Regions from separate parts of the Caballeronia sp. SL1002 genome, predicted to be linked through region 2. Evidence: predicted binding sites of a transcription regulator. Region 2 holds the regulator's gene; the other holds the start of a gene.
What was found. Region 2 encodes LexA, which represses DNA repair genes until DNA is damaged. Its sites were predicted from a motif close to ACTGTATNNNNATACAGT; they were not measured.

Region 1 (8,293 bases), on a different contig from region 2:
ACGTCGGTGTGTTGCGCCAGGAACGCATTCGGTTTGAACGACAAAGCAAAGACCCACACGAGCGGCGCGATCCACACCAGCGCGAGCAGGACGACCGCGGCCAGCATCAAGCGATCGCCTACCCGGCCGGCAAGCGAGCCACGCGGACGCTCTTCCAGAACAGGTGTCGGAGCGGTAGGTTTGAGGGCGGCCGTGCTCATGCGGAATCCTTTTTGCGGACAATCCAGGCCTGTACCGCGATGCCGATCAACATCAGCACGAACAGCACTTGCGCGGCGGCGGCCGAATAACCGAACAGCCATTGACGGAAGCCGGTTTCGTATATGAACTGCACGAGCGGTCGCGAGGCGTTGTTCGGACCGCCGTCGGTGAGCAGTTGCGCCTGCCCGAACAACTGGAACTGAAACACCGCCTCGATCACCGCGACAAGCGCGAGCGTGCGCTTGATCGAAGGCAGCGTGATGGACGCAAAGGTGCGCCAGCGCGTCGCATTGTCGAGTGCGGCCGCTTCATACAACTCCTGCGGGATCTGTTGAAGCGCGGCGAGGAACAGCATCATCGGCAATCCAACGATCCACCATACGGTGACGATTGCCACCATCGGCAAGGCAGTCGCTTCATGCACGAGCGGCACGAATTCAGGCGCATGCAGCGAGTGGCTGACATCGGCGAGCAGTCCGTGGCCCGGCATCAGAACCAGTTTCCAAACCAGCGTGACGATCGTGACGGACAGCACCGACGAGCCAAAGAAAATCGCCCTTAGCGCGGCGCAAAAACGCCCTGGCCGGTTGAGCACGAGCGCAAGCGCGAGGCCCAGCGCCACGAACATGGGGACGGTCATGAAAACAAAATAGAACGTGTTGCGTACGGCGCCTCGAAAGATCGGATCCAGCGCGAGATCCACGTAATTCTTGATGCCGATGAACTCGCTCGTGCCGCCTAGCAGATCGACGTTTTGCAGGCTCAGCCACCAGCCATAGACGAGCGGCACGACCAGCAGCAACACATAGACGACCACGAACGGCAGCACGAACAGCGCATTCTTCCAGGGCGCGCGGAAGTCCTTGATACGGCGCTGCCGCGCCTTCGGGATGTCCACCGCGAGCGTCCGGTCAGTCGCCATGGTGAGCTTTCCCGGTTTCGTCGAAAAGATGCAGATGGGCGGCGTCGATGCTCATGCGCACGACGTCCCCTGCCTGCATGTCGTAATCGCGCGGAAGTTCGATCACCATCAACTGATTGTTCGCAAGGCTTAGATGCGCAAGCGAACGGTCGCCGAGACGTTCGATAAATTCCGCGCGACCGGAGAGCGGCCCTGACTGATCGATCACGACATGTTCGGCGCGAATGCCCAGCGTCAGCTTGCCGGCGGGCAGCGTGTTGCTCGCGAGCGTGGTGGGAAGGACCACGTTATCGACGGGCAGACGCACGAGTAAGCGGCCGTTGTTTTCGCCGGCCGGCTCGACGTCGATGAAGTTCATTGCCGGTGCGCCGATAAAGCCCGCCACAAAGCGTGTGGCCGGGCGCCGATAAATTTCCAGCGGCTCACCGATCTGCTCGATGCGACCGCGATTCATCACGACGATACGCGTAGCCAGCGTCATCGCTTCGATCTGATCGTGCGTGACGAATACCATCGTCGCGTTCAGGCGCCGGTGGATGCGCGCCAACTCCACGCGTGTACGCGTACGCAGCGATGCATCGAGATTCGACAACGGTTCATCGAATAGAAATGCTTCCGGTTCCTTGACGACCGCACGTCCGATCGCGACGCGCTGCCGTTGTCCGCCCGACAATTGCGCGGGACGGCGCTTGAGCAGCGGATCGAGTTCGAGCATACGGGCAGCTTCGACAATCCGCCGGTCGATCTCATCGGCGGCGACGTGCGAATTGCGCAAGCCAAACGCCATGTTGTCGTAGACCGTCATGTGGGGATAAAGCGCGTAGTGCTGAAACACCATCGCGACATCGCGCTTGGCCGGCGGAAGATTGGTGACCGCGCGGCCGCCGATGCTGATGTCCCCGCCGCTGACGCCTTCGAGTCCGGCGATCATCCGCAGCAGCGTCGACTTGCCGCAACCGGACGGGCCGAGGAAAACAAGAAACTCGCCTTCGTGGATATTGAGGTCGAGGCCGGTAATCACTTCCGTCTCGCCATAACGTTTTGTCACGCCGCTGAGCTGAATGCCCTTCACGGTGCCTCCTTTTGTTATGTCTCGGGACTGCTGTTTTTACATGCTTTGATATTATGAAAAAATAGTAGAGGCGTTATGTTTGAACGTCCAATCTCTGTTTTGGTATCGACGTATTGTTTTTTTGATATCAGGCATCGGCTCGTCGCCCCAGACCTCAAGCTGCGCAAGGGTTGCGCCGCTGAACGGCAGGGCGCCACGAACGTCTTGCGCCAAGGGTTTGTCCCGATCTCGAACGAATTCGAAATCCCAAATCGTGGTGGCGACTTAGTCGAAATTAATTCAGATGACTAGTGACGATTGATGCGCGATTTCGGCGACTGGAGAGTTCAGAAAATGACTGGACGTCTGCGAGCCGTAACATCCGCTCGTTGGCATAAACGACCATATGCGTTTCGAACACTGCAACTAAGCAGCGAGCCTATGCTCGTAGTACGGCCTGTCTCTATCGTCAAGAATCGCGTACATGGCCGTCAAATCCGGTGCACTTGGATTCAGCCACGCATCGATGTTCTCAGGCTTGATTGGGATGATGCACCGGTCATGCCCTGCGGCTGCAACCTCTGGCGGAGGTTCATCGGTAATTGCCGCAAATGAAAGCAAATCTGGCTCGCCGGGCGCGGTCCATCGAGACCACAAACACGCTACCAGCATCAGCTGACCGTTACTCGGACGAAACTCCAAGACGACGTTTTCGTCGCGCTCGTGAGTCTCAAGTAGCGTCCCTTCCATTTTTGCTTTGCTGACATTTTCGTAGAACACATCGACAAGCATCAGGCCATGCGAGTGGCCGAATAACGGCTTCCAGAATCCTTCGAGATTATCGCGCCGGGCGTTATACGTCCCGGGATATTTGAAGTCATAGTTCGCCGGCTTGCCCGCAATGCGGCATTGATAACGCATCGGCTTGATGACGTACCCACCATTCTCGACAATGAGGACGGGCGCGTAGTTGCCCGGGAAGATACGCGAGTCGCGCGGCTTAAGGTCGACCCGATCAAGGTCTTCGAGCCGTCGCAGCGAGGACTCGATTTTATCGGTCGCGATGCGCTTGCTCTCGGCAGCGGCCTTCGTTGTTTTAGTCTGCAATGTACGCTCGGCATCGGCAAGACGGGTTCGTTGTTTGAAGAGCTCTTGCTCGAGCTTCGTCGTCTGGTCGGCGTTGAAGCGGTCGATGAATTCTTTTACTTGTCTTTCGTCATCCGACTGCGGTTCGCGGAACGCATCGTCCATCGCTTTCGGGATTTTGGCTTTGCTTCCCTCGGCTCGCTCCCAATAAAGCCGGGCGAACTCCCGGATGTCCATATGGGCGCCGAACATCTTCACGTACTTGCGGTAGTCCGCTTCAATTTGAGCCGAGTAACACATGCGTCACTCCCGTCAATCTTGATGTGAGGTCAGCAGCACCGCTGTTCACAGTGCCGACTTGCATAGCACCATCATTTTCTGCACGACGGTACTTGAATGATTCAGCCCCATGTCGCCCGTGAAGAGCGCCTGCACGTCCGACTGACGCACCGCGATGCCTGCGCTCTTCAGGTCACGCCGGGCAATTTTGAGGGCGAGCTGGCCCATTTGCACCCGTTCGAGCCAATCCATTCGCACAAGATTGCGCGTCAGCCAAACGCGACAACACTCGACGAGATGGTCGATGCGCCACTCGCGCGTCAGCGAGTGCGAAGCAGCAACCGTCGCGACCAAATAACAGAGCAGATGTTCACGCGCTCCCGACAGATCATCGATTTCTGGTTTGTCCATATCCTGTTCCGCTCGTTCAGTTTCAAGCCCGTTGGACTTCAGGTGCGGACGGCAAAGCGAGATTCAACGGTCTGGCGCTTTTCCGGTCATCCACGCTGGCTGCAGCGCGTGGCCGTCCGACGCCGGACCCGTCGCATCCCTTGCAATAGGGGCGGTCGCGCACGCTTGCATCCACGGTCCATCGGTGAAGCCGCCATTCGGCTTCGTTCCAACCGTTCGACCATTCTCGGTCGCAAAAAATCTCGGCTCACCTGCTTTTACCGCACGAGACCGCGTGCTCAATGGCCGCATCACCAAAAGTCGCGCGCATTTGGCGACAAAATCGGCAATTTCCGGCCTTGGGTGCGGCGCTTTAGCAAGTTTTTTTCCATTCACGTTTTTCATGCTCATCAATAAAAGGGGCAATTCACGAACCAGGATTTACGATGTAAAGTACTGTACATCCATACAGTTTTCTACACCAATGTCAGCCCTTCCGAAAGATGTCGAGTCCATTCACCCCGCCTTGTGGCGGGGGTCTCAGCTCGCCCAGGCGCACGGCAAGACAGTGGATTCAGGCTATGCGGCGCTGTCGGCTGAGTTGCCTGGTGGGGGTTGGCCGCTCGGCGCATTGACCGAACTGCTGGTGCAGCAAGCGGGAGTCGGCGAGCTTCGGCTCTTACGTCCAGCACTGAAGTCGGTGAGCACGCGACCGATTGCGCTGGTGCAACCGCCGCTCGTACCCAACGGCCTCGCCTTCGCGTATCTCGGGCTGCCGCTGGACAAGCTGTTGCTCCTGCGGCCGACGCGCAGCGCCGATGCGCTGTGGTCCACGGAGCAGGCTTTGCGAACAGGAAGCTGCGGCGCAGTGATTCTTTGGATGCAGCACGTACGCGCCGAATCCCTGAGACGACTGCATCTCGCGGCGCAGTCCTCAGAGACGCTTTTCGTGATGGTGCGGCCGCTAGCGAGTGCGGCGGACGCGTCTCCCGCAACGCTGAGACTGGGGGTTCGCGCAGCGGGTGGCGGCATCGTCATCGATGTCGTCAAGCGAAGAGGCCCCATACGCGCCGAGCAACTATCCATCACCCTTCAACCCTCTCCTGTTTTACTGAGCCCTCATGGCCGTCTTCGTCGCCATCCATCTGTCCCGGCTTTCGCTGGAAGTGTTTCGCCCGCGCTGGTCGTCTAAGGCAGAACACGGATGTGTGGTGCTTGAAAAGGACAAGGTCATTGTTGCAGACGCGACAGCGCGCGATGCGGGTGTGCTGCTCGGCATGAAGCGTGGCGGCGTGCTCACGCTCGCGGCCGACGCAACGATTTATGAGCGTGATGAAGTGCGCGAAACCGATGCGCAGCGGGAGGTGGCATTCAGCTTGATGCGTTTCTCGCCGATGGTCGCCGTGTGCGAAGAAGAAACGATTGTCGTGGACGTGAGCGCGAGTCTGCGCCTCTTTGGCGGCATCGTCCGGATATGTCATCTGATGCGGAATGTCGTTGCCGCCATTGGTGTCACGGCGAGTATCAGCGTGTCACCGACCGGCCAGGGTGCATGGCTGCTTGCAAAGCGTGGCAGCAATAAAAAGCGCCGCGTGCTGAAAATGGCATCGCTGGAGCGCGCGCTCGACGGCCTTCCCTTCCTCGCCGTTCGCGAAGTCCGACGCTTTGCCGAGTGGTTTCAGGGTTTGGGTTGTCAGGCATTAAACGATATTCGGCGGCTTCCACGCGCCGGGCTTAAAAAGAGGTGCGGTGTGGATTTGCTGGATTCGCTGGACCGCGCTTACGGTCTGTCGCCTGAGCTTTACGGTTGGCTTGAAGTGCCGCCCACTTTCAGCGCACGCGTCGAGTTGCCGGACCGTGTCGAGCATGCGGAAGCCATCTTGTTCTCCGCGCGGCGGCTCATCGTCCAGCTTTGTGGCTGGCTCAGCGCCCAACAGCTTGCACTGACCCACGCCACGGTCCTGCTCGAACACGAGCGCGGCCGTGAGGCCATCGCGCCGACGCAAATCGATATTGCGCTCGCGGAGCCGACCTGGCACGAAGAACACCTGACGCGTTTGCTCAAAGAAAGGCTGGGGCGCGTCGAGCTTGAGGCTGCGGTCCTCGCTATCCGACTGACGGCATCCAAGGTTGAGGCCGCAGAACCGCCAACCGACACGCTCTTCCCGGAACCTGGCGGCACCGCCGAAGACCACAACCGCCTGCTCGAATTGCTCGTGGCACGCCTCGGTTCAGAAAATGTTCTGCGTGCAGCACCGACATCGGACCATCGGCCCGAGCAGGCCAACCGCTGGGTCCCGATACATGACACCGCCAAAAACGAGGCGCCTCCAGCCGACCTCCCGCGTCCGACGTGGCTGCTGGACGTGCCCGTGCAGTTGATGATACGGAATCACCGCCCGTTTTACGGTTCGCCTTTGAAGCTTGTGTCGACTGGGGAACGCATCGAAAGCGGTTGGTTCGACGGCGGCCTGACGAGCCGGGATTATTTCGTCGCGGAAGCGAACGACAAGACGTGCTACTGGATTTATCGCGAACGTCCGACCAGCGCCAATGCTGAAGAGGTGCGCTGGTTTCTCCATGGCCTATTTGGATGATGCGCCGTGGATCGTACGTTTTCCATGCTGCCCGCCTACGCGGAGCTTTTCGCCTTCTCCAACTTTTCGTTCCTGCACGGGGCATCGCGCGGGGAGGAACTGGTGACGCGCGCGTCACAACTCGGATACTCGGGCCTTGCTATCACGGATGAGTGTTCGCTCGCAGGCGTAGTGCGTGCACATGTGCAAGCAAAGGAAGACAAGCTCCCGCTCATCATCGGGTCGTACTTCAGGCTCGTTCATGCGGACAAATCGCCAGCGTTCGGTCTCATCCTGCTGGCGCAAAATCGCGAGGGCTACGGCAACCTTTCCGAGCTCATCACACTGGGCCGCATGCGAGCGCAAAAAGGCAGCTACCTGCTCACGCCTCAAGATATTGCAAGGCCCGAGAAGGCATACAAACATCTGCGCGGCATGCCCGACTGCCTCGCTATCCTGGTTCCAGATTTCCCGGCGAAAGAAGAAGTGCTGGCGTCGCAATTGGAATGGATGAAGTCCACCTTCCCGACTCGCGCGTGGGTTGGACTTACACTCCACCAGCGGGCTCTCGACGACATACATCGGGGCGTCGTCGAACACGTCGCATCCAAGCATCTTGTTCCGGTTGTTGCGACCGGCCATGTCGTCATGCACGTGCGCTCAAGAAAGCCGCTGCAAGACACGATGACCGCAATCCGCATCGGCAAGCCCGTCGCGGAATGCGGCTACGAGTTGGCGCCGAATGCCGAGCAACACCTTCGCTCGCGGCTTCGTCTTGCCAACCTCTATCCGGAACACGCACTTGCCGAGACATTGAATGTCCTCGAACGGTGCGACTTCTCGCTTGACGAGCTGCGATACGAATATCCCGATGAACTCGTTCCTGCGGGTTTTACGCACGAAGCGTATCTGCGGCAGGAGACATACATCGGAGCGCATCGACGATTTCCGGCGGGCATCCCGCATTCGGTCCAAGCTCAGATCGAGCACGAGTTGCAGCTCATCCGGGAGCTCGAATACGAAGCTTATTTCCTGACGGTGTACGACATCGTCCGCTTTGCGCGGAGCCAACATATTCTCTGCCAAGGCCGAGGTTCCGCGGCCAATTCGGCCGTGTGCTATTGCCTCGGCGTGACCGAAGTCGACCCCGCGCGCGGCAGCATGCTGTTCGAGCGCTTCATCAGCAAGGAGCGAGGCGAGCCGCCCGACATCGACGTCGACTTCGAGCATCAACGCCGCGAAGAGGTTATCCAGTACATCTATAACAAGTATGGCCGCGACCGTGCGGCCATCGCTGCGGCTGTGTCGACATATCGCCCGCGCGGCGCATTACGGGAGACGGGCAAGGCGCTTGGTGTGGACCCGCAGATTGTTGACCGAGTCGCGAAGTCGCATCAGTGGTTCGATAATTCCGAGGACCTGCTCCTGCGATTCGCAGAGTCAGGGCTCGACCCCGAGAATCAGTTGATTGCCGCGTGGGCATCGCTTGCCGGGCAAATCCTGAATTTTCCGCGACACCTTTCGCAGCATTCGGGCGGCTTCGTCATTAGCAGAGGAAAGCTCACACGCTTAGTCCCTGTGGAAAACGCGGCGATGGCGGACCGCAGCGCTATTCAATGGGACAAGGACGACCTCGAAGCGCTCGGCCTCTTGAAGATCGACGTGCTCGCGCTCGGCATGTTGTCCGCGATTCGCCGCACACTCGATATCGTCTCCGAGCAGCGCGGCGAACGATTCGAAATGCAAGACATCAAGCCGGAAGATGCCGAGACCTACGAGATGATTTGC
Region 2 (8,293 bases):
TGGACGCGTTCGCGGGCATGGCCGCCGCGATGCCTTCGCCGACTGTCCGTTCCGGCGAAAGCGCCGGTTGTTCTGGGTTCGTGTGCTGGTTCAGGGTGTCCATCGTGTGCTCAGTCCACCATCTCGCGCCCGGTCAGGCGCAGAAAAACGTCTTCGAGATTCGCCGGACGATGCAGATAGCGCACGCCGGGACGGCCCTTGACGCGTTGATGCACCGGCTGCGGATCGTCGACATAGCAAAAAAGCGTCTCGCCGCTGATCTCCATCCGCTCGACGAACGGTGCGAGTTCGTCGCGCAGCGTGTCCGGATCCGGCCCGTAAATTTCGATCACGTCGCAGCCGATCACCGATTCGATCAGTTCGTGCGGCCGGCCTTCCGCCACCTTCCGGCCTTCCTCGATCACGCAAAGCCGGTCGCACAGCCGCTCGGCTTCCTCCATGAAATGCGTGGTCAGCAGAATGGTCTTGCCGCGCGCGAGGAGCGAACGCAGCCTTTCCCAGATCAGATGCCGCGCCTGCGGATCGAGGCCGGTCGTGGGTTCGTCCATGATGAGCACGTCCGGATCGTTGACGAGCGCGCGCGCCAGCGTGAGGCGGCGCTTCATTCCGCCCGACAACTCGCCGACGCGCGCGTCCGCCTTGCTTTCAAGCCGCGCGAATTCGAGCAGCGACGGCACCAGCGCCGCGATCTCGCCGCCGCTCATCCCGAAATAGCGGCCGAACACGAGCAGATTTTCCCGCACGGTGAAATCCGGATCGAGATTGTCGAACTGCGGCACGACGCCGACGCGCCGGCGGGCAAAGCGCGCACGCGCGGGAACCGGCTCATCGACCAGGCGAATCCGGCCGGCGTCCGGCGACGTGATGCCGAGCAGCATCTTGAGCGTGGTTGTCTTGCCCGCGCCGTTCGGGCCGAGTAGCCCAAAACATTCGCCGCGCTGAACATTGAACGAAAGCCCGTCGACGACGACCTTGTCGCCGTAATGTTTCCGGACGTCCGAAAATTCGATGGCGGCGACGCCGGAAGCCGTTGAATCTGCTACGTCTGACATGCCTTTAGCCTGCGTTTTTTGGAAGAAGGACGAGCGGGCTAGTTTAATGCACGCACCACGGCGGCGCTCGCGCGGACCCGTGGCGCACCCGATGCGCGCATGGCGACGGTGTGTCGTGCACGAAGCATTGGCGAACAGCGCGAGGAGCCCTATCGATCAAGGCTGGCGCGCGCCTGGCACGAACCCCGCTTCAACCTTTCGGACGCGTTTCGACGCATCAGCGTTTTCCATCGTTGCCATGCCAGCGGCGACGCACGATCATGCAGGCAACGCCGCGCCGAATTCCCGGGGGCGAGGAGAACCATCATGGCGAGCTACCAGAAAATCCTTCTTTGTTACGACGGCACCCGCGAAGGCCGCAAGGCGCTCCGGCAGGGCGCGAACCTCGCCATCGAACTGAAAGCCGAGACGCATGTGCTCGCGGTGGTCGATATGCGTTCGAGCATCGCACAAAGCGCGGGCCTCTTGACCGATATGGCCTGCGGCCGTTTCGAGGATGCCGCGCGCGACATCCTGCAGGAAGGCGTCGACTGGCTCACCGAACGCGGCTTGCCCGCACAGGGCCACTTCGCGTTCGGTCATCCGATCGATGAAATCGCGAATCTCGCCGAGACGCTCAAAGTGGATCTGGTCGTGGTCGGGCATCGCTGCCGTAACGGACTGGCGCGCTGGTGGATGGGCGCGGGTAATACGCCGCTGCTCGATCGCGTCTCGTGCAGCATTTTGGTTGCCGTGTGCGCGGCGGGTGAATCGGAAGAGGCCGCTGAAGCCGAGGATGCCGCGCGCAAAGCCGCCCGCACAGCCGAAGCCAGCGTTTAGCGCGTTTGGTTTCCGCTGGGCGCGTGCTTTTTCGACGGCTCAGCTTGCCGCTATCCGTTGAGATCCACCGCGACCAGCTTCCACGAAATCAAGTTGGTGCGACGGAAGATCGCGGAATAATGCGCATCGCCCGCGCCGTGCTGATACGTGACGACAAACGTGTTGACGTCGCGATAGGCCGCCGCGGTTTGCGGCGGCGGCTTTTGCGCTTCATCGGCGTGGGTCGCGGGAGACGCCGGAGCGGGTGCGTTGGCCGGGGCGGCGGACGCATCCGGTGACGCGGCGACCGGCGGCGGCGGGCGCTCGCCAGGATTCCCTTGCGGCGGGATGCCGTTGAGAATCGCGGCCACGCCGTCAGGCGTGGCGTAGGAATCGACCAGCGGCCCGACTAGCGCCGCACCGATCATCGCGCCGATCACCGCCAGCGGATTCCCGCTTTTTTGAATATCCAGACGGCGCGTCAGCAGTCCGGACACTTGCTCCTTGAGACTGTCGCGCAGCGCGGGGAAATCGACGTACTGATTCACGGTTGCGGCGTCGCGCGCGTCGGCCGCGCGCTTCACGCGATCCAGCACGATATACGGCGACGCGTACAACAGCGCACATGCCGCGGCGACAACGATGAGTACAAGCGTGACGAGAACGGACTTACGGGTACGGGTCATACGGTCGAGCGCCTTTTCTGATTACCAGGGTCCCTGAATGGACCGCATTCGTGCGCGTTTGATCCCGGAAATTGCGTTTGTCCTTTCTCGCCGCGGTCGAGCCGAAGTCGAGCCGAAGTCCATCAGGCGAAAAGCCCACCCTCGACACCGGCACGTTCTTCGTCGATACAACGGTCGATCATGCGCGACACCTCGTCGATATTGCCGACCATGATGACGCGCGATTCCCCGCGATAGATCCGCACCGGCGCGCGCCGTTCCGCCTGTGCATGCACCGACGAACTCAATGAAACGCGCGCAAACGCCGGTTGGCGTGAGGGCAGCGCCGGCAATTCATCGAACAGGCCGGGCGTGGCCGACGCGACGTCTGCGGCAGCTGTTCGCAGCTTGCACGACATAAGTGAACGCAAGTGACGCAGGCGGCCAAACTGACGGAAGGGCAACAAACGGGCGAATCGTTCCATGATGTTTCTCCAGACAATAGGACACACCGCGGCGCGCCGCGAGTGCGGCCGCCGTCTTGCAATATCGATTTGATGGATTGCGCCGCCCGGATCAGCCGTGCTGGTCCGAACCCGCGCTATTTAGAACTCGCCGGATCGAATCAAACCGACCGCGATTCCTTCCAGCGCAAACTCCGCGCTGCCCGACGCAACGAAGATATTTTCGTAATCCGGGTTTTCGGCGATCAGCTCGACACCGTCCTTGCGCCGTTTCCAGCGCTTGACCGTGACGTCGTCGCCGATTCGCGCGACCACGATCTGCCCGTCTTTCGCTTCGGTCTTTTTCTGCACGGCGAGCAGGTCGCCGTCGAAAATGCCCGCGTCGCGCATGGAAAGACCGCGCACCTTGAGCAAATAGTCCGGACGGCTCGAAAAGAGCGCCGGGTCGCACATATAGGTCTGCGCGATATGTTCCTGCGCGAGGATCGGACTGCCCGCCGCGACGCGCCCGACAAGCGGCAACGACAACTGCATGATGCTGGCGTGCGGCAGCGTGAACTGGTGCGGCGCGTCCTCCATGTTGCCCGTAAGCAGACGAATACCGCGCGACGCACCCGCCGCCAGTTCGATCACACCCTTGCGCGCCAAGGCACGCAAATGCTCTTCGGCGGAGTTCGCGGAACTAAAACCCAGCTCGGCGGCAATCTCGGCGCGCGTCGGCGGAAAACCGGTGCGCTCGATGGCGCGCTGGATCAGTTCGAACACCTCTTGCTGCCGCGCGGTTAGTTTGCTCATTTTTGTCACTGGCAAGGCCTCTGGTGCACTGTATGGATGGACAGGTGACTGTATTTTTATACAGTATCTCGCGCATTTCAAGCTTTACTTGAAGTTCGGCGTGCAAGCCTCGCGAGCAAGGGTTTTCGCGCCTTATTTTGATCGCTCGAACATCGGTTTTCGTGCCGCAACGCCGCGCCCAGCCGTCATTACCACTTTTGAGTATTAAAAAATGAAGAACAATTATTTTTAATAATGAAAGCCCGTCGATAGACTCGCTCCATCAACTCACAACGACGGAGAACGGGGAATGCTTAGTCTGAAAACGGGTTTCGGGGCGCGGTCGCGGCGACTGCTGGCAACGTTGGTGCTGGGTGCGGCGACGGGCGCGGGAATGATCGCGCAGGCGCATGCGGATACGTCGTTCCTGAACGTTTCCTACGATCCGACCCGCGAGTTGTATCAGGATTTCAATCAGGCGTTTGCAAAGAAGTGGAAAGCCGAAACGGGCGAAACCGTGACCTTCAAGCAGTCGCACGGTGGCTCGGGCGGACAGGCGCGCGCCGTTCTGGACGGGCTCCAGGCGGACGTCGTGACACTTGCGCTGGCGTACGACATCGACGCGCTGGCGGGCAAGGGGCTCGTCAACGCCGACTGGCAAAAGCGGCTGCCGGACAACGCGTCGCCTTATACGTCGACGATCGTGTTCCTCGTGCGCAAGGGCAATCCGAAGCAGATCAAGGACTGGAACGATCTGGCGAAATCGGGGGTGTCGATTGTCACGCCGAACCCGAAGACCTCGGGCGGCGCGCGCTGGAATTATCTGGCGGCGTGGGCGTACGCGCTGCACCAGCCGAACGGCAACGAGCAGAAGGCGAAGGAATTCGTGTCGGCGCTCTATAAGAATGCCGGCGTGCTGGATTCCGGCGCGCGCGGCGCGACGACGAGTTTCGTGCAGCGCGGTCAGGGCGATGTGCTGATCGCGTGGGAAAACGAGGCGTTTTTGTCGCTGAAAGAATTTGGCTCTGACAAATTCGAGATCGTGGTGCCGTCGGTGAGCATTCTGGCCGAGCCGCCGGTCGCGGTGGTGGACAAGGTCGTCGATCGTCATGGCACGCGCAAGCTGGCCGAAGCGTATCTGCAATATCTGTATAGCGAGGAAGGGCAGGAAATCGCGGCGCGCAATTTCTATCGCCCGCGCTCCAGCAAAGTGCCGGCCGCGCTCACGAAGCAGTTTCCGAAGCTGAAGCTCTATACGGTCGACGATACGTTCGGCGGCTGGACCAAGGCGCAGAAAACGCATTTCGCCGATGGCGGCGTGTTCGATTCGATCTATCAGCCGCAGTAAATCATTGCGCGGGTGAGTCGTGTGTGCGATGCCCGCGCCGCGTCTAGAATCGCCTGACCGAAGCATCGAAAGAATAGCAGTGCCCATAAGCGGCTCGACCGCACATAACGACGCCGCCGCGACGCTGCTGTATTTCGCGGCGGTGACCCCTCAGCGCTCTACGTGCCAGGCATTCACGCACGGCGGGCGCGCTGGAACAGGATGAACGAAGCATGACGACGTTGACTTTCCGCAAGCCGAGCGCGCTGCCCGGCTTCGGCCTGACGCTCGGCATCACGCTGGCTTACTTGAGCCTCGTGGTGCTGATTCCGCTCGCGGCGACTTTCGCCAAAACGGCCACGCTCGACTGGGCGCAGTTCGTGCGCGCGGTTACTTCGCCGCGCGTGGTCGCGTCGTATCGGCTCACGTTTACCGCGGCGCTCGGTGGCGCGCTGATCAACGCCGTGTTCGGCTTTCTGGTCGCGTGGGTGCTTGTGCGTTATGAGTTTCCGTTCAAGCGCGTGGTGGATGCCGTCGTCGATCTGCCGTTCGCGCTGCCGACCTCGGTCGCCGGCATCTCGCTCGCGGCCGTGTACGCGACCAACGGGTGGATCGGCCAGTATCTCGCGCCGCTCGGCATCAAGGTCGCGTTCACGCCGCTCGGCGTGCTCGTGGCGCTGACGTTTATCGGCCTGCCGTTCGTCGTCCGCACGGTGCAGCCGGTGCTCGAAGACTTCGAGCGCGAGCAGGAAGAGGCGGCCGCGTGCCTCGGCGCGACGCGCTGGCTCACGTTCCGGCGCGTCGTGCTGCCCTCGCTTTTCCCCGCGCTTCTGACCGGTTTCGCGCTCGCGTTCGCGCGGGCGCTCGGCGAATACGGCTCGGTGATCTTTATCGCCGGCAACGTGCCGATGAAGTCCGAGATCACGTCGCTGCTCATCATCACGAAGCTCGAACAGTACGACTACGCGGGCGCTACGGCGATCGCGGTCGTGATGCTGTGCGTCTCGTTCCTGATGCTGCTCCTGATCAACACGCTGCAATGGTTCCTGCAACGGCGCACGAGCCGTGGCGGCGCCGGGCCGGCCGCGCCTGCGGTTGCGGGTTCGCTGCATGTCGAAGGGAGCCGCCCATGAGTTCGCCGGATCAGAAAGCCGTCGCCCCGCTCGGGACCGCGCGAGCGGGCCGTGAAGTGCATACGCTCAATCCCGTCACCGAGCCGCGCGCCGTGCGCTGGGTGCTGACCGGCGTGGCGCTCATGTTTCTCGCGCTGTTCCTCGTGGTGCCGCTCGCCGCCGTGTTCGTGCAGGCGTTCAGCAAGGGCGTCGAGTATTACTTCGAGTCGTTGAAGGACCCGGACGCGTGGTCGGCGATCAAGCTCACGTTAATCACCGCCGCCATCGCCGTGCCGCTGAATGTCGTGTTCGGGCTGGCGGCGTCGTGGTGTATCGCGAAGTTCGAGTTTCGCGGCAAGGCGCTGTTGACGACGTTGATCGACTTGCCGTTTTCGGTGTCGCCGGTGATTTCCGGATTGATCTATGTGTTGATGTTCGGCGCGCAGGGATGGTTCGGACCGTGGCTCCTCGATCACAACGTGCAGATCATTTTCGCCGTGCCGGGGATCGTGCTCGCCACTATTTTCGTCACGTTCCCGTTCGTCGCGCGCGAACTGATTCCGCTGATGCAGGCGCAGGGCAACGACGAGGAAGAAGCCGCACACGTGCTCGGCGCTTCCGGCTGGCAGATCTTTCGACGCGTCACGCTGCCTAATGTGAAGTGGGGGCTGCTGTATGGCGTGATTCTCTGTAACGCGCGCGCGATGGGCGAGTTTGGCGCGGTGTCCGTGGTGTCGGGACATATCCGCGGACAGACCGACACGATGCCGCTTCACGTCGAGATTCTCTACAACGAGTACAACTTTTCCGCGGCTTTTGCGGTGGCTTCGTTATTGGCGTTGTTGGCCCTCGTTACGCTCGGGCTTAAGTTGCTTGCTGAGCGGAGGATGTCGGCGGCTGCGCAGGGTTGAGGTTGGTTTGGTTGCTTGGCGCTTTCTGGGAACTTGCACGGGTTTGGTTTGCTGGCGCCGTTGCTTTTGTCGTTTAGCGCTTCTTGGGAACCTGCTTTCGTGTAGGTTTATTAGCACGCCGCTATGCGCGGCAGCAGTCACTTTCTTTGGCTAGCTGCAAAGAAAGTAACCAAAGAAAGCAGCACGAGATTCGGCGCCGTGGAGCGGCTTGAGGGTGGGTGGGTTACACCGTCTGATGCTCGGGCGCTTCTTGGGAACCTGCTTTCGTGTAGGTTTATTAGCACGCCGCTGTGCGCGGCAGCAGTCACTTTCTTTGGCTAGCTGCAAAGAAAGTAACCAAAGAAAGCAGCACGAGATTCGGCGCCGTGGAGCGGCTTCAGGGTTGGCGGGGTAAACCGTCTGATGCTCGGGTGCTTCTTGGGAACCTGCTTTCGTGTAGGTTTATTAGCACGCCGCTGTGCGCGGCAGCAGTCACTTTCTTTGCTGCTGCAAAGAAAGTAACCAAAGAAAGCAGCGTGACCGTCTAAGCGTCCACCACGAACGGTTTCCCGGAGTGGTGCGCAAGCTGACTCGGCCATCGCACCGCACAACAAAGTGGAGCCGCTCATTCATCCCGGCAGGCACAAAGTGCCTGCCGGCGGGGCAGAACCAGAACCGACGGTTTTTAGATGTGCCCGTCGTCCTCGCGAAGCGAGGATGGAACTGACAGGAGCTGTGCCAATACGTGTGAGTGCGTGGCGACCGAATCAGCTTGCGCGCCTATCCGTGTGGTTATGAGAGGTGGACACTTAGACGGATAAGCTGCTTTCTTTGCTTACTTTCTTTGCAGCAGCAAAGAAAGTGAGTCCCGCCCCGGACAGGGGCAGAGCTAATAGACGTACACGAAAGCAAGTTCCCAGGAAGCACAGGCAAACACGAGCAGAGCGCGAGCAAGCCAAAACGGTCCGCCCCGGACAGGGGCATCGCTAATAGACGTACACGAAAGCAAGTTCCCAGGAAGCACAGGCAAACAAAAGCAGAGCGCGAGCAAGCCAAAACGGTCCGCCCCGGACAGGGGCAAAGCTGATAGACGTACACGAAAGCAAGTTCCCAGGAAGCGCAGGCAAACACGAGCAGAGCGCGAGCAAGCCAAAACGGTCCGCCCCGGACAGGGGCATCGCTAATAGACGTACACGAAGACAAGTTTCCAG

Region 1: a site for LexA is predicted at 4,385-4,402, ahead of imuA (translesion DNA synthesis-associated protein ImuA). Genes of this name have one in related genera too.

Annotation. Positions count from the first base shown of each region.
Region 1 covers NZ_JBYMUW010000003.1:377,401-385,693, forward strand. The annotation lists gene AC3D25_RS19140 (carbohydrate ABC transporter permease) at 1-200, opposite strand, end outside; gene AC3D25_RS19145 (carbohydrate ABC transporter permease) at 197-1,123, opposite strand; gene AC3D25_RS19150 (ABC transporter ATP-binding protein) at 1,113-2,195, opposite strand; gene AC3D25_RS19155 (hypothetical protein) at 2,247-2,408, opposite strand; gene AC3D25_RS19160 (SOS response-associated peptidase family protein) at 2,601-3,560, opposite strand; gene AC3D25_RS19165 (hypothetical protein) at 3,606-3,950, opposite strand; gene imuA (translesion DNA synthesis-associated protein ImuA) at 4,414-5,121, shown strand; gene AC3D25_RS19175 (Y-family DNA polymerase) at 5,051-6,526, shown strand; gene AC3D25_RS19180 (error-prone DNA polymerase) at 6,533-8,293, shown strand, end outside.
Region 2 covers NZ_JBYMUW010000002.1:1,392,348-1,400,640, reverse strand. The annotation lists gene AC3D25_RS09090 (ABC transporter permease) at 1-103, opposite strand, end outside; gene nodI (nodulation factor ABC transporter ATP-binding protein NodI) at 111-1,145, opposite strand; gene AC3D25_RS09080 (universal stress protein) at 1,359-1,871, shown strand; gene AC3D25_RS09075 (DUF2939 domain-containing protein) at 1,922-2,536, opposite strand; gene AC3D25_RS09070 (hypothetical protein) at 2,659-3,000, opposite strand; gene lexA (transcriptional repressor LexA) at 3,121-3,774, opposite strand; gene AC3D25_RS09060 (sulfate ABC transporter substrate-binding protein) at 4,064-5,101, shown strand; gene cysT (sulfate ABC transporter permease subunit CysT) at 5,314-6,213, shown strand; gene cysW (sulfate ABC transporter permease subunit CysW) at 6,210-7,103, shown strand.